One region of the Pseudomonas sp. NLJ1 genome, then DNA from elsewhere that is predicted to be linked to it. Evidence: riboswitches for the same ligand, from Rfam matches in the RefSeq annotation. Region 1 holds a riboswitch; each other region holds the start of a gene.

Region 1 (5,394 bases):
GCATGCAATCCGCAGGCAGCCATACGTGTAATGGCCCACCTCGATGAGATCGCGATGATCGTCAAGAATGTCCACGACAACGGCACACTGGAGGTGCTTGCCCTCGGGGGAGCGCAACCGATCAGCTTTGGTGTCTGCCCTGTCGACATCCTGGGCGATGAGCAGATCCTGCCTGGCGTGCTGTCGTATGGCTCGATGCACAGTAGCAGTCGGACTGCCAACGGAAGAGACGTGCTGACCGGAAACGTCCAGTGGAAGGATGTGCATGTAGTCACACGCAAGACCAAGCAGGAACTGCAGGCATTGGGGGTTCGACCAGGTACGCGGGTCGTGCTCAGCCAGCACTGGCGTCGGCCATTCAAAGTGCAGGACTGTGTTGCCGCTCATTTTCTCGATGACCGTGCTCCCATCAGCGCTGTCATCCTCTGTGCGAAGCTGCTGGGTGAGAGGCGAGCGGCGCTGAAGCAGGATGTGTGGTTCGTGCTCACCACACTGGAGGAAGAATCCAATGCCGGTGCCATGTACGCCGCGTCCCGGTTGCCCGGCGACACCACCATCGCGGTCGAGGTCGGCCCGGTGCTCGAAGAGTATGGTACGCAGCTGTCAGCCGACCCGATCATCAATACCGGTGACCAGAAGGGCTACTACAGCCGCACCGTGGTACAAGGCCTGATCGCCGCTGGCCGCAGGGCAGGGTACAAGCCGCAGGCGGCATTGCTCGTAGACTTTGCGTCGGATGCGAGTGCGGTATTGAGCGCAGGGATCGATGCCCGGGCAGGTTGCATTGCGATCCCGACAGAGAACACTCATGGCTTTGAGATGGTACTCCTGGATGGCATTTCAGCCTGTGCGGAAACCTTGGCCGAATTCCTGGTGAGCTCCCAGGATGAAAACGACCTTATAGGCCGCTAGCGCTGCAGATTGTCCCGAGCGGCATCGTCTGCCTGTCGCTCGCGAGGGGGCTGTGGAGGCGTTTCGCAGTGTCTGCCCATCGCCTGATACTCTTTGCGAAGTTGATGGATCTCCCGGTTGTCGAGTGATTCGAGGCCTAGTACCGATTGCTCCGCTGATTTTGTAGCGCGGATCAGTTCGTCGAGCTTCACATGGATGATGTCGTTGTCCCGGTTCTGGGTGTTCTGAAAAGGCAGGCATCAGGCCTGATTGGAGCGCCGGAACAGCCAGGCGCTGAGCAGGCCCAGGGCCAGCCAGAAGGCGGCGTTGGTCAGCCAGGAGGCCACTTTGAACTGGGTTTCCAACGCTGCGGGGGCAAGGCTTTCGTGCACCTCGGGTTGCGGCGCACCGATCACATGAGGAATGACCAGCAACACGGCGCCAAATGCCTTGAGCAACCAGTGGCGGGCGAACACCAGCAGGGCCAGGCCCAGCGCGGTGGCGCTGGCGGTGCCGACCCACCAGGCCTGGCGTTGCCCCAGGTCGGCGGCGGCAGTACCTGGCAGTTCCGGCGGCAGGCCCAGGGTCGGGGCCAGGCAGAACACTGCGAAGCCGGCCAGGCCCCATAGTGCACCGGTGCCGGCACGCTTGGGTTCGCGCAGGCTGTACAGGGCGGTGAGGATCAGGGCGAAGCCGACCGCGACCACCAGGTTGCCGCCAGTGGTGGACAGCACCCGCTGCCAGCCGTCTTCCGGCGACCAGGCTTCGGCGCTGTGTTCATGGGCTGCCACTTCGCCGGCATGCTCGTGCTGGCCGACCGGGGCTGCGGACTCGTAGGTTTCTGCCTCGAGAATCAGCGGGGCGACCCAGAAGCTTTGCAGCAGGGTCAGCAGCAAGGCCGCCAGCAACCCGCTGAAGCCCGCGGTACGGGCAATGCGTGTGATCATCGGGCGTACTCAGTGGCAGGGGAAGGCGGCGCTGTGGCGGGTGTCGTGGGCGGCGTTGTGCACGGCCTCGATGTGCGAGAAGCCAGCGAAGTACACCAGGCACAAGCCCAGCAGGCTGGCGCCGACGGCGATGACGACACGCTGGCTGAGGGTAACGGGGGTAGTAATGCTGTGTTGCTTGGCGCTGGTGACGGGCATGACGCGTTCCTCTGCTTTTTGTGGGCAACGGGCAAGCGCGGCAGCCCCGAGCGTGGCAGCCCAGGGGAATGCAACAGCGCCCGCCCACCGCGGGGTGTTCATGAACGCCAGGCCGGTCTCCGGGCTTGCGAGGAGGAGCCAGGCTCCTGGAAGGCGTCACCTTCCCATGCCGGGTGATCGGGCACAGTGGTACAGACGCTTCGCTCGCTTACCGTTGCGGGGGCAGCACCGGCCTTGTCCGGCCCTGCTGGAGGGCCTGGGACGCACCGGTTTCCCGTTTCACCCCCATTGGGGGCACCTGAACGCGAGGCATAAGGAGACCATGGGGCGGGGCTGCCGTCAATTGCCAGAATCGAGTTTGCCGGCGCCTCGGCTACTCCGCACCCACAGGGATTGTGAAGCGGACGCAAAGCGCTCCCGGTCAGCCCCGGGCAAACGCCGCCAGCTTGTCCCCATCCAGCCGGTAACGCACCCACTCATCCTGCGGCTCGGCACCCAGCTTCTGGTAAAAGCCGATCGCCGGCTCGTTCCAGTCCAGCACGCTCCATTCCAGCCGCCCACACTTGTTCGCCACCGCCTCGCGGGCAATGTGCTGCAGCAACTGCCGGCCGGCGCCGTCGCCGCGTTGCTCAGGAGTGATGTACAGGTCTTCCAGGTAGATACCGTTGCGGCCTAGCCAGGTCGAGTAGCTATAGAAATACACGGCGAATCCGATTGCCCGGCCATCGCGTTCGCAAATCAGGCTGTGCACGGTGCTGCCCTCGTCGAAAAGGCTGTGCTCGATATCGGCAACGCTGGCGATTACCTCGTGGCGGGCGCGTTCGTACTCAGCCAGTTCGGTGATGAAGGCCAGGATCTGCTCGGCATCGTTGCGAACGGCAGGGCGAATGGTGAGGCTCATGGTGACGGCTTCCTTGGTCTGGGAGTAGCGGTACAGCGATGTGTATCTACACAATTTAGTGAAACTGTACCGGTTGTAGAGGAGGGGACTCCGTTAGTGTGACAGCACCCATAACGAAAGTGGAATGCCTGCCATGCTTGCCTCTGCCGACCTGCTGACCGCCTTCGTGCTGTTCGCCTTCGTGTCTTCCATCACTCCTGGCCCCAACAACACCATGCTGTTGGCCTCGGGTGTCAATTTCGGCGTGCGCCGCTCCATTCCCCACGCCATGGGTATCAGCGTCGGTTTCATGGTCATGGTGCTGGCCGTTGGCCTGGGCCTGGGGGAGGTGTTCAAGGCCTGGCCGGTGCTGTACACGGTATTGCGCTACACCGGCGCCGCCTACCTGCTGTACCTGGCCTGGAAAATCGCCACCTCCGGGGCGGTCGGCACCGCTTCGTCCAGTGCCCGCAAACCGCTGGGCTTCTGGGGCGCGGCGGCATTCCAGTGGGTCAACCCCAAGGCCTGGGTGATGGCAGTGGGGGCAATCACCACCTACACGCCGGCGCAAGGCTATGTGACCAACGTCATTGTCATTGCCGCCTTGTTCGCCCTGGTCAACCTGCCGAGCGTTGGGGTATGGGTGATGTTTGGCAGTGCCCTGCGCAACCTGTTGCAGAACCCGCGTTGGCTGATGCTGTTCAATGTCCTGATGGCCTTGTTGCTGGTGATTTCACTGTACCCGCTGCTGTTTGTAGAATCGGCATTTTCCTGACCCCGCGAGTACAGTAAGCCGATGCAGTTGATCCCCTGGTCCCACGAATGCGCCGAAGGTTTCACCCTGCGGGGCTGGCGAACCCCGGCCAGTGGCAAGCCGTTGCTGCATTTCCTGCACGGCAACGGCTTCTGCTGCCTGGCCTACCAGCCATTGCTGATGCGGCTGGGCGAACATTTCGACCTGTGGCTCAGCGATGTCCAGGGCCATGGTGACAGCGACCATGGTGGGGTGTTTCGTGGCTGGAACCGGACCGCTGCGCTGGCGGTGGACGCTTTCGCAGCCGGGCGAGGCGAGTATGGCGACGTGCCGCGCTTTGCCGTCGGGCACAGCTTCGGTGGCGTGCTCACCGGCCTGATCCTGGCCAGTGAGCCGCAACTGTTCACGCGTGCCGTGCTGCTTGACCCGGTACTGTTCAGCCGGCGCATGCTGGGTGTGATGGGCGTGGCGGCTCTGGTCGGCTTGCACCAGCGTCATACGCTGGCGCGCAAGGCTGCCACCCGTCGCAGCCACTGGCCCGACCGCGAGGCAGCCCTGGCTTCGCTGCATGGGCGGGGTATCTTCAAGGGCTGGACCGATGAGGCGTTGCGGGCCTACGTAGAGCATGCCATCGGTGACTGTGGCGAAGCGGTGGTGCTCAAGTGCCGGCCCAGCCGCGAAGTGGAAATCTTCAGTTCGTTCCCCAAACGCATGTGGGCGAGCCTGGCGGCGATCCGCACGCCCACGCGGGTGCTTTACGGCGAGCACACTTACCCCTTCGTGCCCCATTCGGTGAACCGCCTGGCGGCGCTCAACCCTCATGTCAGCGGCAGGCAGGTTGCCGGCGGGCATTGTTTCATGCAGGAAGACCCGGTCATGGCTGCCGAACAGGTGCTCGGTTTCTTGCAAGGCTGACTGTTCCATGGGTGGAACGATGAATGCCAAACAAGCCTGCTACCGCCTGATTGGCATCATTGATAAGGTTATCTCAACCAAGAGAGGAGCCTTCTCATGAAAACGATTCTGGGTATTCACCGCAGCCCTCACGCCCACTGGGTAGGTGATGGGTTTCCGGTGCGCAGCCTGTTCACCTACGACAACCTGGCCAGCAAGATCAGCCCGTTCCTGCTGCTGGACTATGCCGGCCCTCACGACTTCACCCCCACCAGTGCGCGGCGTGGCGTTGGCCAGCATCCGCACCGCGGTTTCGAAACCGTGACCATCGTTTACCAGGGCGAACTGGAGCACCGTGACTCCACCGGCGCTGGCGGCTTGATCGGCCCAGGTGACGTGCAGTGGATGACTGCTGCCAATGGCATCATCCATGAAGAGTTCCATTCCCCAGGCTTCGCCCGCACTGGCGGTACCCTGGAGATGGTGCAGCTGTGGGTCAACCTGCCGGCCCGGGACAAGCGCGCAGCGGCTGGCTACCAGACGCTGCTGGCCGAGGACATCCCGGTGGTGGCGCTGGAGGGCGAGGGCGGCAGCCTGCGAGTGATTGCCGGTGACTATCGTGGGCATTCAGGGCCGGCGCAGACCTTTACCGCCATGGATGTCTGGGACCTGCGCCTGAATGCCGGTGCAGCCTTGCAGTTGCCGGTTGCCGCCGGGCGCAATGCGGCGCTGGTGGTGTTGCGCGGCAACGTGCGGATCAACGGCGAGCGCGAAGCCGGCCCATCGAGCCTGGTGCTACTTGACCGCGCCGGTGAGGATGTAGCCGTCGA
Region 2 (5,394 bases), 1.5 Mb from region 1:
GCACCACGGCGAGGAACCATGCGCTCACCCCGTGGCTGCGCCAGCCGCGCCCACCGGCATTCAAGCGGCGCTCAAGGTTACTGGCCATGTTGCCGAAGGCCACCAGCGGGTGGCGCCGCTGCGGCTCGCCCAGCAAGGCATCCAGGGCCACCCCGGCCACGGTCAGCAAGGCCACGCTCATTGGTGCTCTCCCCATTGGTTCTCAAAGAGCATTTCACTCAAAGGCCGTTCCTCGGCCCAGTTTTCCAGCACCAGCATCGGTGCCGGGTAGAACTCGGTTACCGGCCCCAGGCACAGCACTGCGACCGGCTTGGCCCCGGCCGGCATGCCCAGCAGCGCCGCCAGCGCCTGCGGGTCGAACAGCGACACCCAGCCCATGCCAAGGCCTTCGCCACGGGCGGCCAGCCACAGGTTCTGGATGGCGCAGGCCAGCGAGGCCAGGTCCATTTCGGGCAAAGTGCGGCGGCCGAAGATATGCGGCTCGCGGTTGTCCATCAGGGCGGCCACCAGCAGCTCGGCGCAGTCGTTGATGCCTTCCACCTTCAGTTTCATGAAGGCGTCGGAGCGTTCGCCCAAGGCTTCGGCGGTACGTACCCGCTCTGCTTCCACCAATGCCTGGATGCGCGTGCGCAGGTCGCGCCGGGTGATGCGGATGAAACGCCAGGGCTGCATCAACCCGACGCTCGGTGCCTGGTGCGCGGCAGCCAACAGGCGGCCCAGCAGTTCCGGGGCTACCTCGCCACCGGCGAAGTGGCGCATGTCACGGCGTTCGCCGATGGCCCGGTAGATCGCGGCGCGCTCGACGTCGCTGTAGGCGTGCTCGCTCATGGTCGCAACAGCGCCGCCGCCGCATCTGGGTTGGAGGGGAAGTAGAAGTGCACGTAGGAAGCCGTCAGCCGACCCAGGCGGTACACCGCTTCGTTGCCACGCCCGCCGTTGGGGCTCAGGCCTCGGGCAATCGGCTCCAGTGCGGTACTGGTCAGCGAATGGTGATAGGTGTGCCCGCGCAAGGTGCCTTCCGGTAGTTCCACCGCCTGCAGCGCCAGGGCTGCCAGGCGCTTCTGCATGGTTGCTTCGCCGGGCAGCAGGCCGAGCAGTTCGGCACGCTCGCCGGCTACGTCAGTCAGGGCATCGAGCAGGTACAGCATGCCGCCGCACTCTGCCAGCAACGGTTTGCCCAAGGCGTGATGGGCGCGTATCGCCTCGCTCATCGGCGCATTGGCGGCCAGGGCGTGATGGTGCAGTTCGGGATAACCGCCCGGCAGGTACAGGCTGTCCACTGCTGGCAGCTCGCGGTCATGCAGCGGCGAGAAAAACTCCAGCTGTGCCCCCAGCTTGCGCAGCAGGTCGAGGTTGGCGCCATAGGTGAAGGCAAAGGCCTCGTCCCGCGCCACGCCAATGCGCACACCGGTCAACGAGGCAGCACTGGCTTGCGGTTCGGGTTCGGCAAAGGCCACTGGCGGCGGCAAGGCAGCATCGCAACTGGCACCAAGCGCCTCGGCAGCGGCATCCAGGCGCGCGTCCAGGTCGTTCAGTTCGCTGGCCTGGACCAGCCCCAGGTGGCGGCTGGGCAGCTCGATACCGCGCTCGCGGGACAAGCCCCCATACCAGCGCAGGCCTTCGGTCAGGCTGCCTTCCAGCAGTTGCGCATGGCGCAGGCTGCCAACCCGGTTGGCCAGCACACCGGCAAATGGCAGGTCCGCCTGGTAGCGCGCCAGGCCCAAGGCCAGGGCGCCGAAGGTCTGGGCCATGGCCGTGCCATCGATCACCGCCAGCACCGGCACGCCGAAGTGGCGCGCCAGGTCGGCGCTGGACGGCGTGCCGTCGAACAGCCCCATCACCCCTTCGATCAGGATCAGGTCGGCCTCGCCGGCGGCTTCCCACAGCAGGCGGCGGCTTTCCTCGGCGCCGATCATCCACAGGTCGAGCTGATACACCGGCGCGCCGCTGGCCCGCTCGAGGATCATCGGGTCGAGAAAGTCGGGCCCGCACTTGAACACCCGCACCTTGCGCCCGAGGTTGCGGTGCAGGCGGGCCAGGGCGGCGGTGACGGTGGTCTTGCCCTGGCCAGAGGCCGGTGCCGCGATCAGTACGGCGGGGCAATGGCGCGGCTGGCTCACAGCTCCACGCCCTTCTGTGCACGAATGCCGGCCTGGAACGCGTGCTTGAGCATGCCCATCTCGGTCACGGTGTCGGCCAGCTCGATCATCTCGGGTTTCGCGGCACGGCCAGTGACGATTACATGCTGCATCGGTGGGCGGGCCTGGATGTCGGACAGCACCTGATCAAGGTCGAGGTAGCCGTGCTTGAGGGCGATGTTCAGTTCATCGAGCACCACGAACTGCACGCTCGGGTCTTGCAGCAACTGGCGCGACACGGCCCAGGCCGCTTCGGCGGCGGCGATGTCGCGCTGGCGGTCCTGGGTTTCCCAGGTAAAGCCTTCGCCCATCACGTGGTAGCGCACCTGCTCGGGGAAGCGGCGGAAGAACAGCTCCTCGCCGGTGCTGTTGCGGCCTTTGATGAACTGCACCACACCGCACTGCATGCCATGGCCCAGGGCGCGAGCGAGCATACCGAAGGCCGAGCTGCTCTTGCCCTTGCCATTGCCGGTCAGCACCAGCAGCAGGCCGCATTCGTTGGGGGAATTGGCGATACGTTCGTCGATGATCGCCTTCTTGCGCTGCATGCGCGCCAGGTGGCGTTCGTCGCGTTCGGTGGATTCGCTCATCAGGGTTCTCCGCTGGCTGGCGCCACGGCAACGCGCGGCGACAGGTAAAAGGCGGGCAGACGGAGAACGCGCAGGGGCCGTGGCCGTACGCCACGGTGCACCGCGCATCACCCTCCGTGATGCCGTTGGCAGTATCAGGCCGGTCTCCGGGCTTGTGAGCGGGCCTTGGCCCAAGCCTGCGCGCCTTCCCGGGTGCTGGCACCCAGTGGCCCTGCGCGGCCGCGACTCACCTACCGTTGCGGGGGCAGCGCCGGAATCGCGCCATGCTGGCACCCACCGGCTTCCCAGTTTCACCCTGCCCAGACGGGGCTGGCAGGACACCTGAAACACGCGCGAAGGTTAGAGGGTTGCACCGGGAGCGTCAATCGAAGCGGGCTGCTTTGCAGTCGAACAGGCATCGCCCGGGTAATGGCCAATTCACCTGGTTGTGCCACACTGAATACAGTGATATCACATAGCCATTACTTTCAGCTGAACGCGACAACAACGATAACAGGAGAGCGCAGCATGCGAGGCCAGATCATCAACAACCCGCGTCTGGAGTTCCTCGCCCCGGCGCTGGAGCGCTGGGGCGACTGTATCGACCGCTTCAACCAGTTTGCCGGCGATGCCGAAGCACCTTATTGGCATGGTGCAGCCGCCAATACCGGCCTGCTTGCCGCAGCGGCGTGGCAGGCCGAACTGGCGGCGCTGCAGCAGTTTGCCGGCAAGAAGCAGCGCGACGAAGGCGAGTATGAAGGGCGCTGCGACCTGTCGATAAGCAGTGCCGATGAAGCGCTGTACCTCAGTGTCAGCCAGCGCTGGCCAAAAATCGCCCGGCTGGACATGGCCGACGCCCTGCAGCAGACCGCTGCCCTCGCGCGTCAGGTGGCCTACCCCAGCCAGTTGAAGGCCGGGGCGTTGTTCATCAGCCCGTGGAAGGCTGGCCAGCATGCCAGCCCCGAGGAACTGCAGGACCTGGTCGACGACCTGCAGAAACATACTGCCTGTGCCATCGCCTGGTACTTCCCGTATGCCTATCGCAAGTTGCACAACGAGCTGGGGCAGTATTTTCCGGGGGTGGCGTTGTTGCTCAAGCAGGCTTGAAGCAACTTCGGCTCAGGCCGGGGCCGGAACTCGTTTCGCAAGCGCGATATGGCTTCTGTGGGAGCGGGCGTGCCCGCGAAGAATTCAACGCGGTGGCTGGCACCGGCTACGCCGGTATTCGCGGGCGCGCCCGCTCCCACAGAGCCCCTGCTAAATCTTTCAGTTATATGCGGCCCCCTGCGCGCCCTTCAGGTCCTAACGCATCATGCCGAGTTCGGCATCATCCAGCAGCGCTTTGCCCAAGGCACAAAGGTAGTGCGCGGCCCAGATCAGCTTTGGCTTGTCTTCCATCAGGCCGTCGATGGTCAGATCCCGTGCATAGCCAATCAATTCCGAGGCTTGTTCGCGGGCGTTCTGGCAGGAGATGCCGGGTTCGATGCGGAACAGGGGGTGGGTCTGGTTTTCACCTTGAAAGAATATGGTTTTGCCGACTGTGCATTTCGTGTCTTCGGTGGTCATTTAGGGCTCCTGTCGTAGTGAAGCGACCACCGACCGCGGCTAAACAGTATGGTGGCAGCTGTACGTGGGTTAGCCGACCGGGACGTCAGGCACCCGGCGCACCCGCAGGTGCCCCACGCACAGCCGCCATGAGGCGCCAATGCCGATTGCTCGGTATTGCACGGCTGCGGTGTCTGACGATTTCGGGCGGCTAACCCGGTCATTGAAGGTCAACGACATGCCGAGACTAGAGACCGCATTTGGCACGCGCAACGGAGAATAGGCGTTGGGAGTATCTTTGGGAAACGGCCTACAAGAAAGGTGTTAAATCTGATTCTTGGGCCCGCCCCGCCACCTTGCAACTGGCACATTGAGCCACCACCAGACCTGCACGCTCTTGCTCTTGCTCTTGCTCTTGCTCTTGCTCTTGCTCTTGCTCTTGCTCTTGCTCTTGCTCTTGCTCTTGCTCTTGCTCTTGCTCTTGCTCTTGCTTTTGCTTTTGCTTTTGCTTTTGATCTTGATCTTGATCTTCGCGACTTCAGGAGGCCGAGCAGAGGTCTTGCGGAGGGAGGTGACGGGCATGGATGCCCGTCAAGCGCTGAGGCCCCATGGATGGGGCCTGCAGCGCGTACTCCCGGGAGCAAGACCGGCGCGAGGGAACCCCGGAGCGCAGCGTAGGGGCCGGATGATGGGAGCGCAGCGTTTTTTGGTTACTTTTTGTCGCGTTTGACAAAAAGTGACTCGCCGTAAGGGCGAAAAGGTGAGTATGAGTCGCCATCGTAAATGGACTATGCCCGATATCAAAACCAGTACTTTTCCGCTCTTTGCTCTTTGCTCTTTGCTCTTTGCTCTTTGCTCTTTGCTCTTTGCTTTCAAGCGTGGGCATCAACAACAAGGTCAACATTCATTTGCGAAGGTGGCGCTTAATCACCTTTCCGCCCTTACGGCGGGTCACTTTTTGTCAAACGCGACAAAAAGTAACCAAAAAACGCTGGCTCCTATCATCCGGCCCCTACGCTGCGCTCCGGGGTTCCCTCGCTACGGGCCTGCTCCCGGGAGTACGCGCTGCAGGCCCCATCCATGGGGCCTCAGCGCTTGACGGGCATCCATGCCCGTCACCTCCCTCCGCAGTCCCACCGCTC
Region 3 (5,394 bases), 780 kb from region 1:
TACAGCACAGGATTTGAATATTGTGCAGTACCTGTGGGAGCGGGCATGCCCGCGAAAGGGCTTGAACAGGCAGAAGCTACTTGTTCAGGCTACTCACAGCCTGCCTGGCCGCAATCTCCTGCCCCGCCCGGGCCAGTTCATCCGCAGCCTGCAACCAGCGCTGGCGGTCCACCTGGGCCGGCAGTTGCCGCGGTGGCTGCACCAGCACCGCCCAACTCCCAAGCTTCGCCCACGCCGAGGCAAAGTCATCGAACGCCATCAGCTGCCGCCGGTGCATGCCCGAGCGCAACAGCACCCGCTGCTTGTAGCGGTCGTAGCCGATCAGCACGGCATAGCGTGGCTCGCTCCACCAGGCCGAACCATCCTCGTAACGCAGCAGTACTGGGTTGCCCGCCGCCACCTGGGTCAACAGCGCGTCCAGTTGCTTGTCCAGCGGATACACCACCATGCCGTAGTCGCGCGCTACCCGGGGGATGCCCGTGTCCAGCACCTCGGCGCCCTGGGGCAGGTTCAGCGGCTTGTCCAGCAGCCCCGGCGTGATCGGAGCCCCCTGTTGCGACAGCACCGCCGCCAATGCCATGGCCCCGCTGTGGTTGGCGTTGCCACGGTAGAACGGTACGCTGCTGATCTCGACCCGCTGTGGCAGGCCTTTGAGGTTGGCGGAGGGGGCGCCGGCACAACCGGCCAGGCTGGCCGCTACCAGGCAGGCAGCCAGCAGCCGACGAGGGATGGTCTTGAAGGAAAGTTGCTGCATGGACACTCGCTTGCTTCAACGCCAGGCAGGCAGCGCCCGGCTCTGGCCAACGATCATAGGTCGGACAGCGGCGCGGGTATAGTCCGACACCGGCTAGTGCCAAATCGGACCAAGCGATAGACCTTTGGTCAATGGAACGTCACAGGCGAAGGGCTAGACTAAAGCAGTGTCTGGAGGGCCAGCGTCGGCGACCGAGCGCGGCCCATAGAGATGGAGGCACAAATGAGCCTGACCATGGCAATCCTCATGCTGGTGGGCATGTGGCTGAGCGTTGCAGCCGCCATGCTGTGGGGCGTACTGCGTATCGTGCGGCGTCATTCCCACCACCTGCCACCGCAGGCCCCCGCCAAGCCACAGCCTGTGCGCCGGGCGCGGCGGCATGCCGGGGTGCACTGATTTCAGAAGTTTCGAGGCCCATTCGCGGGTGAACCCGCTCCCACAAGATCCTCCACTGCTTTCAGAAGCGGCGAGTTATCTGTGGGAGCGGGTTCACCCGCGAACGGGGCGCAAGCGCCCCGCTTTTTTACATCAACCCTCTGCCGCCTCACGCTTCAAGCGCGCCCGACGGGCGAGGATGTTGAGGATCTCGATCGCCGTCGAGAAGGCCATGGCTGCGTACACATAACCCTTCGGTACATGGGCGCCAAAACCTTCGGCGATCAGCGTCATGCCGATCATGATCAGGAAGCCCAGGGCCAGCATCACCACGGTCGGGTTGTCGTTGATGAAGTTGGCCAACGGGTCGGCGGCCACCATCATGACGATCACGGCAGTGATAACGGCGATGATCATGATCGGCAGGTGCTCGGTCATGCCCACGGCGGTGATGATGCTGTCAACCGAGAACACGATGTCCAGCAACAGGATCTGGAAGATCGCCGCAGCAAAGCCCAGGGTAACCGTCGACGATACCTTGGCTTCTTCCTTGGCACCGTGCGGGTCGACGTTCTCGTGGATTTCCTTGGTCGCCTTCCACAGCAGGAACAGGCCACCGGCAATCAGGATCACGTCCTTCCAGGAGAAGGCATTGCCGAACACCTCGAACACCGGGTCGGTCAGCTGGACGATCCAGGCCACCGTGCTGAGCAAGGCCAGGCGCATGACCAAGGCCATGCTGATACCGATACGGCGCGCCTTGGAGCGATACTCCAGCGGCAGCTTGTTGGTCAGGATGGAGATGAAGATCAGGTTGTCGATGCCCAGTACGACTTCCATGGCCACCAGCGTAGCCAAGGCAACCCAGGCGGTAGGGCTAGCGACGAGTTCCAGCAAATATTCCATTGTTCAAATCCTGCAGCAGCGGTTGGGGGTCAGATTTCCTGGGTGTCTTCTTTCTTGTCGGCGTCCTTGGGCTTGTGCCCTTCGTTGCCGATGGCCTCGCTCAACGCCTGCTGTGCAGCCTTGTTGGTGTCGTCGATGGCCTGCTTGGCCGACTGTGCGGCCTGGTCGAGCATCTGCTGGGCGGATTTCTCGGCCTGCTCGCAACCGGCCAGGGTGAACAGGGCCAAGGCCAGCACCAGCGGCGTGCCGATGGATTTGAGTTGCAGCATGGGTTCCTCGCTTTCATATTCCGGCGGCGCGCACGGCGCCTGATGGAGCCGCATTCTAAAGAGCGTAATACATCAGGAAAATTCGTTTTTTCAGCGGTTATACTTCGGGTTTTACGAATCCGGAAACATACCGATGCTCAACTATCGGCAGTTGCACTACTTCTGGGCCGTGGCCAAGACCGGCAGCATCGCCCGCGCCAGCGAACAGTTGAACCTCACCCCGCAAACCATCAGCGGGCAGATCAGCCTGTTCGAACAGACCTACGGCCTGGAGTTGTTCCAGCGCGTGGGGCGCCAGCTGGAGCTGACCGAAACAGGGCGCCAGACGCTGATCTATGCCGAGCAGATGTTCCAGCTGGGTAGCGAGCTGGAGGCCATGCTGCGGGCCGGTCCGCAGGAACAGATCCTGTTCCGCGTGGGTGTGGCGGACGTGGTGCCCAAGTCCATCGTCTACCGCCTGCTGGCACCGACCATGGAGCTGGACGAGGTGCTGCGCATCAACTGCCGCGAAGACAAGCTCGAACGGCTGCTGGCCGACCTGGCGATCCAGCGCCTGGACCTGGTGATTTCCGACAGCCCCATGCCCAGCCACCTGGACATCAAAGGTTATAGCCAGAAACTGGGGGAATGCGGGTTGAGCTTCTTCGCCACCCTGGCGCTGGCACAACGCCTGGAAGGCCCCTTCCCCGCCTGCCTGCAGGATGCGCCATTGCTTATCCCCGGGCAGGAAACCGTGGTACGCAGCCGCCTGCTGCGCTGGCTGGGTGAACAGCAGGTGCAGCCACGGATCGTGGGCGAGTTCGATGACAGTGCCTTGATGCAGGCATTCGGGCAGTCGGGCAGCGGCATCTTCGTAGCGCCCAGCGTGATCGCCGAGGAAGTGTGCCGCCAGTACGGCGTGGAGCTGATCGGGCAGACCGACGCGGTGCACGAGTCGTTCTATGCCATTTCGGTAGAACGCAAGGTCAAGCACCCGGGGATCGTGGCGATTACCGAGGGGGCGCGACGGGAGTTGTTTCATTGGTAGAGGGCAGATTTGACGCCCCCGCATTTCAATGGTCATATGCCTGCCAGTTTCAGGTGCCCTGCGCCGCCGCGCGCAGGGTGAAACGGGAAGCCGGTGCGTCGTGTTACCCCACGACAAGTCCGGCGCTGCCCCCGCAACGGTAAGCGAGCGAACCCTTCGAGATACCACTGTGCACCTGCATGGGAAGGTGAAGGTTTCATGCCCCTCGCAAGCCCGGAGACCGGCCTGGAGCTTCACTTGGCAACCCGCGGTGGGCGGGCGCAGGCCGGTATCGGTGCGCGCGCCTGCGTGCACGGTGTGCCTTTGCGTGTTTTCCACCGGGATCCATTCATTCCTGCAGTAGTGGAACGACATGTCCCGTATCTTCAAGCTTCACCCCCTGGCGGCCTGCCTGGCCGTTTCCCTGCCGGCCCTGGCCGATGACCTCGACCGACAACCATTGGCCCTGCCCTCAACGGCCATCACCGACACCTTCGACAGCCACGCCATCGACCTGGCCACCCCGACCCAGGCTGGCTCGCGCCTGGGCCTGAGCGCCCTGGAGACACCGGCCAGCACCAGTAGCATCAGCGCCGAGGAGATCCAGCAGCGCAACAACCTCACCGTGCAGGACGCGGTGACCCGCTCACCGGGCATCAGCTACATCGGCTCCCCGGGCGACGGCGGCACGGGCCTGTCCGCCCGCGGCTTTACCGGGCACAACTCGGTGATGACCTTGTTCGACGGCGCACGCCTGTACACTGGTGCCGGCACCCAGACGTTCCCGATCGACCCGTGGATGGTCGAGCGCATCGATGTGATTCGCGGCCCGGCCTCGGTGCTGTATGGCGAAGGGGCCACCGGTGCGGTGGTCAACGTGGTCCCGAAAAAGCCGTTTGCCGGCGAGGTGCGCAACCACCTGCGCCTGGGCTACGGTTCGTGGGACCGCCAGCAGCTCGGCCTGGACAGCGGCGGCAGCCTTGGCGAGCGCCTGAGCTACCGCCTGGCCCTGAACCAGCAAGCCGGTAACGGCTGGGTCGACCGCACGCCGTCGCGCAGCCTGGCGTTGAGCGCCGCACTGCGCTTCGATGCCAGCGACGACCTCAGCTTCACCCTCGCCCACGACCGTGGCGATGCGCAGCCTGCCAACTATTACGGCACCCCGCTGATCGACGGCCGCTACCGCAGCAGCCTGCGCGACAAGAACTACAACGTGCAGAACGACGTGCAGCATTACGTCGATGAATGGACCCGCCTGAACACCGACTGGACGTTGAACGACCACCTCAGCGCCAGCAACCAGCTGTACTACATCAAGAGCCGCCGTCACTGGCGCAATGCCGAGGACTACAGCTGGGATGCAGGGCGCCAGCAACTGCTGCGTGGCAGCTACCTGCAGATCAAGCACAACCAGGAACAGTTCGGCGATCGCCAGGCCTTCACCCTCGACCACACACTGTTCGGTCTGGCCAGCAAGACCGTGGTCGGCGCCGAGTACAACAAGGTCCGCTTCAACGTCGACAGCAACGCGCCCTACAACGATGTGGGCGGCGACTACGTCGACCCGTGGCAACCGCAACCAGGTTGGTTCCACAGCGCCTCGCCACTGCGCCCGCAAACCCTGTCCAGCACCCACACCTTTGCCCTGTTCGCCGAAAACCGTCTGCAGTTGAGCGATCGCCTGTCACTGGTCACCGGTGTACGCCGCGACCAGAACCACATCGTCCAGGAGAGGCTGACCACCGACAGCCACAGCGACCGTAGCCTGCGAGGGGGCAACTGGCGCGCAGGGCTGGTGTTTGCGGTCAGCGAAGACCTGTCGCTGTATGGCCAGTACTCCACCAGCGAGGACGGGGTCGACAACCTCATCAGCCTCAGTGCCAACCAGATGCACTACGACCTGACCGAGGCCAGGCAGACCGAGGTGGGCCTCAAGCAGCGCTTCTGGGAGGGGCGTGGCGAATGGACATTGGCGGCCTACCACATCGTCAAGAAGAAGCTGCTGGTGGATGACCCGCTCACCCACGAGAAGCAACAGGCTGGCCAGCAGACCTCCGACGGCCTGGAGGCAACCCTGGAACTGG
Region 4 (5,394 bases), 780 kb from region 1:
GACGTGCGGCTGGGGTTGCAGTTGAACAACCTGTTCGACCGTGAGTATGTGCAGTCGGCGTTCAGTGGGCAGCAGTGGCTGATGGGGATGCCACGGTCGTACTTTGCGACGGTGGATTACAGCTTCTGATCTGAACTGCCTGCACCGGCCTCTTCGCGGGTGAACCCGCTCCCACAGGGATATCACAGAATTCGAATACGGTGACGTACCTGTGGGAGCGGGTTTACCCGCGAAGAGGCCGGCACAGGCAGCACAAAAACATCTACCTCTCCGGGATAATTTAGTTATAAGATAACGTTTCAGTTGACATCGATTCCTAACAGCGACCTCCCATGACAAGCGCCAGCGCCACCCCCACCCTGCTCACCCAGCGCCTGCAGAGCATCGATGCCCTGCGCGGCCTGGTGATCCTGTTCATGCTCCTGGACCACGTCCGTGAAACCTTCTTTCTGCACCGCCAGGTCAGCGACCCTATGGCCATCGACGCCACCGAGCCGTCGCTGTTCTTCAGCCGCACCCTGGCCCACCTGTGCGCGCCGGTGTTCGTCATGCTGACCGGCCTGTCGGCCTGGCTGTACGGCGAGAAACACCAGGGCCGCAGCGATGTCGCGGCGTTCCTGTTCAAGCGCGGGCTGTTCCTGGTGGCGCTGGAATTCACCCTGGTCAACTTCGCGTGGACCTTCCAGCTGCCACCCAGCGTCATCTACCTGCAAGTGATCTGGGCCATCGGCGTGAGCATGATCGCCCTGTCGCTGCTGGTGTGGCTGCCACGTGCCGCCCTGATCGCCCTGGGCGCAATCATCATCGCCGGCCACAACCTGCTCGATGGCCTGCACTTTGGCGCCGAATCCGCCCTGCATGTGCCGTGGGCAATCCTGCATGACCGGGGCTGGCTGGAGTTCTCCGAAAGCCTGCGCCTGCGCACCTCCTACCCGGTACTGCCGTGGATCGGCGTCATCGCCCTAGGCTACGGCCTGGGCCCCTGGTTCGCCCGTGGCAGCGAGGCCGGCCAACGCCAGCATCGCCTGCTGCTGGCCGGGCTGATCGCGCTGCTGGGCTTTGTCGTGCTGCGCCTGGTCAACGGCTACGGCGAGGCGCCGTGGAGCACTTACCCGAGCGTCACGCAAACCCTGATGAGCTTCTTGAACATCACCAAGTACCCGCCGTCGCTGCTGTTCCTGGCGCTGACCCTGGGCTGTGGCCTGATGTTGCTGCGCGCCTTCGAACGTGCCGGCCAGGCCCGCTGGATCAGTGCCCTGGCGGTGTTCGGTGCGGCACCGATGTTCTTCTACCTGCTGCACCTGTATGTGCTGAAGCTGCTGTATCTGGCCAGCCTGGCGCTGTTCGGCCGCAACCATGGTGACTACTTCGGCTTCGACGGCATTGCCGCGGTGTGGCTGGCGGCAGTGCTGCTCGCGGTTTCGCTGTACCTGCCGGTGCGCTGGTTCGCCCGCCTGAAGGCGCGGCGGCGCGACATCACCTGGCTGAAGTACTTCTGAAAAGCGTTTTCACCCGGCGGCACGATGGTCTACCATGCCGGCCGCCGGTTTCCACCACGGAAACAATAGGGAATCCCAGGCCCGCCAATTCGGGCCAAACGGAACTGCCCCCGCAACTGTAGGTGCCGAGCCTGCTCCATCGATGCCACTGGGCCACGAACCCGGGAAGGCCGGAGCCAGGCGATGACGCACCAGTCAGGAGACCTGCCGGCCTACATTCACCAACCGGCGGGGTGTCCGGGATTGGCCATCAGTGTTGCCCCTTCGGCCAGCGGGGGCTCGGCGATGCCTGTCCGTGCGTTCCTCACCCGAACTGTCCGATAGGAGATCGCCCAGCATGCTGCCCCGTTTTGCCACCCTGCTCGCCGGCCTGGGCCTCACCGGCCTGGCCCAGGCTGCTGCCACCCATTACCCGCTGACGCTGGACAACTGCGGCAAGCCGCAAACCTTCGCCCAGGCGCCGCAACGCACGGTCACCATTGGCCAGGCCAGTACCGAGCTGCTCTACGCGCTGGGGCTGGGCGACAAACTGGCTGCCACCTCGCTGTGGTTCAACAACGTGCTGCCCGAGTACCAGGTGCAGAACGCCAAGGTGCCGCGCCTGGCCGACAACGAGCCCAGCTTCGAGGCGGTAGTGGGCAAGCGCCCGCAACTGGTGACAGTGCAGTTCGAATGGATGGTCGGTGCCCAGGGCGTGGTCGGCACCCGCGAGCAGTTCGATGAACTGGGCATCCCCACCTACCTGCTGCCGTCAGACTGCGAAGGCAAGGACAACCTGGTGGGCGCCGATGGCACCCGCCTGCAGGCGTTCCAGGTCGACACCATCTACAAGAGCGTCAGCCAGCTGGCGGCAATCTTCGACGTGCAGGACCGTGGCTCGGCCCTGAATGCCGAGCTCCAAGGCCGCCTGGACAGTGCCAGGGCGCAACTGGCCGGCAAGGACCTGTCCGCCACCTCGGCGCTGTTCTGGTTCTCCAGCGCCGACCTGCACATCGACCCCTACGTGGCGGGCCGCCAGGGGGTCGCCGACTTCATGCTGCGTACCCTCGGCGTGCGCAACGTGGTCGAGTCCAGCGAAGAGTGGCCGACCGTAGGCTGGGAAACCCTGGCCAAGGCCAACCCCTCGTGGCTGATCATTGCCCGCATGGACCGCCGCCGCTACCCCGCCGATGACTACCAGAAGAAGCTGGCATTCCTGCGTAGCGACCCGGTAACGCGCAACATGGACGCGGTGAAGCACGATCGCATCGTCATCCTCGACGCCGACGCCATGCAGGCCGGCATTCGCTTGTTCAGCGGCGTGCAGACGCTGGCCGCCGCCTTCGCCAGCGGCAAAGCAGCCCAATGATGATGCGCCTGCTACCCTGCATCGCCGTTGCCCTGGCCGCCCTGTTGGCAGCCCTGCTGGCCGGCACTGCCATCGGTGAAACCAACCTGGCGCCCGGCGTGGTCGGCCAGGTGCTGGCCAACCACCTGTGGCAGGCCGGCTATCCGGTCGACCTGATCGACGCCGGCATCGTCTGGAACTACCGCCTGCCCCGCACCCTGGTCGCTGCGGCCTGCGGCGCAGGCCTTGCCACCTGCGGCGTGATCCTGCAGGCACTGTTGCGCAATCCGTTGGCCGAGCCTTACCTGCTGGGGTTGTCTGCAGGCGCCTCGACCGGTGCGGTGCTGGTCGGCCTGCTGGGCTTCGGCAGCCTGGCGCTGAGCATGTCCGGCGGCGCCTTCATCGGCGCCCTGGCAGCGTTCGCTCTGGTACTGGTGCTGTCCAGGGCAGCCGGCCCCAGCAACAACAACGCCCAGGTGATCCTTGCCGGGATCGCCGGCTCGCAACTGTTCAACGCCCTTACCGCCTTCCTCATCACCATGTCGGCTACTGCCGAGCAGGCGCGCGGCATCCTGTTCTGGCTGCTGGGCAACCTCAGTGGCGTACGTTGGCCTTCGGTGTGGCTGGCCGTGCCAGTTGTACTGTTCGGGCTGTTGGTGTGCCTGTGGCATCGCCGTGCCCTGGATGCCTTCACCTTCGGTGCCGACTCGGCGGCGTCGCTGGGCATCCCGGTGCGGCGTACCCAGTTGCTGCTGATCAGCTGCGCGGCACTGGTGACCGCCGTGATGGTGTCCGTCGTCGGCGCCATCGGTTTTGTCGGGCTGGTGATCCCCCATGCCCTGCGCCTGCTGCTCGGCCCCGGGCACAGCCGCCTGCTGCCCGCCAGCGCACTGGGCGGGGCCCTGTTCCTGATTGCCGCCGACATCCTGTCGCGCACCTTGATCCCTGGCCAGGTGATCCCCGTTGGCGTGGTCACCGCGCTGCTTGGCGCACCGGTCTTCGCGCTGATCCTGGTCAGCCGCCGGGGGCACCCATGACGGTCATGACGGCGGTACGGATGGCCCCCTTGAGTTGCCACGACCTGGGGCTGCAACTGGCCGGCAACACCGTGCTCAGCGCTATCGAGCTGAGCGTTGTCGCCGGTGAAACCCTGGGCATCGTCGGCCCCAACGGCTCGGGCAAATCCTCGCTGCTGAAAGTGCTGGCCGGGCTGCGCAAGCCAGGCAGCGGCAGCGTGCAGTTGCAGGGCGAACCGCTGGCACGGTTGCCCCGCCGCCGTGTCGCCCAGGCCCTGGCGCTGGTCGAACAGCAGGCCGACACCCTCGATGCGATCAGCGTGTTCGACGCCGTTGCCCTGGGCCGCACACCCTGGCTGTCGGCGCTGGCGCCATTCTCCCGGGAAGACCACGCAATCGTCGAGCAGGCCCTGGCCGACCTCGATGCCCTGCACCTGCGCGCACGCCTGTGGGGGTCGCTGTCCGGTGGCGAGCGCCAGCGCGTGCACATCGCCCGTGCCCTGGCACAGCGGCCGCAGGTGCTGCTGCTGGACGAGCCGACCAACCACCTGGATATCCAGCACCAGCTGAGCCTGTTGCAACAGGTGCAGGCCCTGCCGGTGACCAGCCTGGTGGCCCTGCACGACCTCAACCAGGCGCTCACCTGCGACCGCGTGGCGGTGCTCGACAAGGGCCGCCTGGTCGCCTTGGGCAAACCGCTCGAGGTGCTCACCCCCGAGCGCCTGCTGAACACCTTCGGCGTGCACGCCCACTACCTCATCGACCCCTTCGACGGCGCGCGCATCCTGCGTTTTCGCGCCCCCTGAACAGGAAGTTCTGCCCATGCCGCGCCCTGTCGCCCTGCTGCTTGCCAGCGCCCTGCTCGCGCCCCCAGCGCTGGCCGACTCCGCCCAGTCGCAAAGCAACGGTTTTGTCGAAGATGGCCGCTGGAGCCTGCTCAACCGCAGCGTATTCGACCAACGCGACTACAAGCATGGCGGGCGCAACAGTGCCGGGCGCAACGCTTACAAGCCGCGCAATGAACGCAGCGGCAAGGCCGAGGAATGGGCCTATGGCCTTATGGGTACCTTCCGGTCCGGTTTCACCCAGGGGCTGATCGGTGTCGGGGTCGACGCCCACGCCTACCTGGGTGTGCAACTCGACAGCGGCGGCGGGCGCGTGGGCAAGGCACGCTTGCTCGGGGTGGATAACGAGGGGCACCCGAAAAACGAATACAGCCGTGCCGGCGCGGCAGTGAAACTGCGCATGTCCGATACCGTGCTGTCCTACGGTGAGCAACGGGTCAAGACCCCGGTGTTCAGCTCCTCCGACAGCCGCCTGCTGCCCGAGACCGCAACCGGGTTCTTCCTTGACAGCACCGAGTTCGACAACCTCAGGCTGGTTGCCGGGCACTTCAACGAGAGCGCCGACCGCAACGCTTCCAGCCATGACCAGGGCTTCGTGGTGAACTACTCCAATGGCCGCCAGGGCAACAGCTTCGACCTGGCCGGCGTGGTGTGGAACCCCGGCGCCGCCTTCAGCGGCAGCCTGTACACCTCACGCTACCAGGACA

What was found. Region 1 has a riboswitch for cobalamin ahead of R9B85_RS00100 (CbtB domain-containing protein). Riboswitches for the same ligand answer to the same signal wherever they lie in the genome.
Region 2: another riboswitch for cobalamin. It lies ahead of cobO (cob(I)yrinic acid a,c-diamide adenosyltransferase); the one in region 1 lies ahead of R9B85_RS00100 (CbtB domain-containing protein).
Region 3: another riboswitch for cobalamin. It lies ahead of R9B85_RS22050 (TonB-dependent receptor); the one in region 1 lies ahead of R9B85_RS00100 (CbtB domain-containing protein).
Region 4: another riboswitch for cobalamin. It lies ahead of R9B85_RS22040 (ABC transporter substrate-binding protein); the one in region 1 lies ahead of R9B85_RS00100 (CbtB domain-containing protein).

The regions. Positions count from the first base shown of each region.
Region 1 is NZ_CP137735.1:18,063-23,456, reverse strand. Features, by position in the region: gene R9B85_RS00115 (M42 family peptidase) at 1-912, shown strand, start outside; partial or broken gene R9B85_RS00110 (low affinity iron permease family protein) at 909-1,139, opposite strand; gene R9B85_RS00105 (CbtA family protein) at 1,152-1,838, opposite strand; gene R9B85_RS00100 (CbtB domain-containing protein) at 1,848-2,036, opposite strand; cobalamin riboswitch at 2,130-2,353, opposite strand; gene R9B85_RS00095 (GNAT family N-acetyltransferase) at 2,458-2,937, opposite strand; gene R9B85_RS00090 (LysE family translocator) at 3,062-3,691, shown strand; gene R9B85_RS00085 (alpha/beta fold hydrolase) at 3,713-4,585, shown strand; gene R9B85_RS00080 (pirin family protein) at 4,682-5,394, shown strand, end outside.
Region 2 is NZ_CP137735.1:4,119,471-4,124,864, reverse strand. Features, by position in the region: gene cbiB (adenosylcobinamide-phosphate synthase CbiB) at 1-181, opposite strand, end outside; gene bluB (5,6-dimethylbenzimidazole synthase) at 178-828, opposite strand; gene R9B85_RS18710 (cobyrinate a,c-diamide synthase) at 825-2,120, opposite strand; gene cobO (cob(I)yrinic acid a,c-diamide adenosyltransferase) at 2,117-2,728, opposite strand; cobalamin riboswitch at 2,849-3,068, opposite strand; gene R9B85_RS18700 (hypothetical protein) at 3,236-3,814, shown strand; gene R9B85_RS18695 (DUF3077 domain-containing protein) at 4,010-4,273, opposite strand; gene R9B85_RS18690 (hypothetical protein) at 4,577-4,834, opposite strand.
Region 3 is NZ_CP137735.1:4,880,316-4,885,709, reverse strand. Features, by position in the region: gene R9B85_RS22075 (peptidase C39 family protein) at 77-754, opposite strand; gene R9B85_RS22070 (hypothetical protein) at 977-1,150, shown strand; gene R9B85_RS22065 (TerC family protein) at 1,283-2,035, opposite strand; gene R9B85_RS22060 (hypothetical protein) at 2,065-2,304, opposite strand; gene nhaR (transcriptional activator NhaR) at 2,438-3,331, shown strand; cobalamin riboswitch at 3,366-3,574, shown strand; gene R9B85_RS22050 (TonB-dependent receptor) at 3,684-5,394, shown strand, end outside.
Region 4 is NZ_CP137735.1:4,874,635-4,880,028, reverse strand. Features, by position in the region: gene R9B85_RS22050 (TonB-dependent receptor) at 1-129, shown strand, start outside; gene R9B85_RS22045 (DUF1624 domain-containing protein) at 333-1,499, shown strand; cobalamin riboswitch at 1,528-1,725, shown strand; gene R9B85_RS22040 (ABC transporter substrate-binding protein) at 1,837-2,847, shown strand; gene R9B85_RS22035 (FecCD family ABC transporter permease) at 2,847-3,863, shown strand; gene R9B85_RS22030 (ABC transporter ATP-binding protein) at 3,860-4,648, shown strand; gene R9B85_RS22025 (OprD family porin) at 4,665-5,394, shown strand, end outside.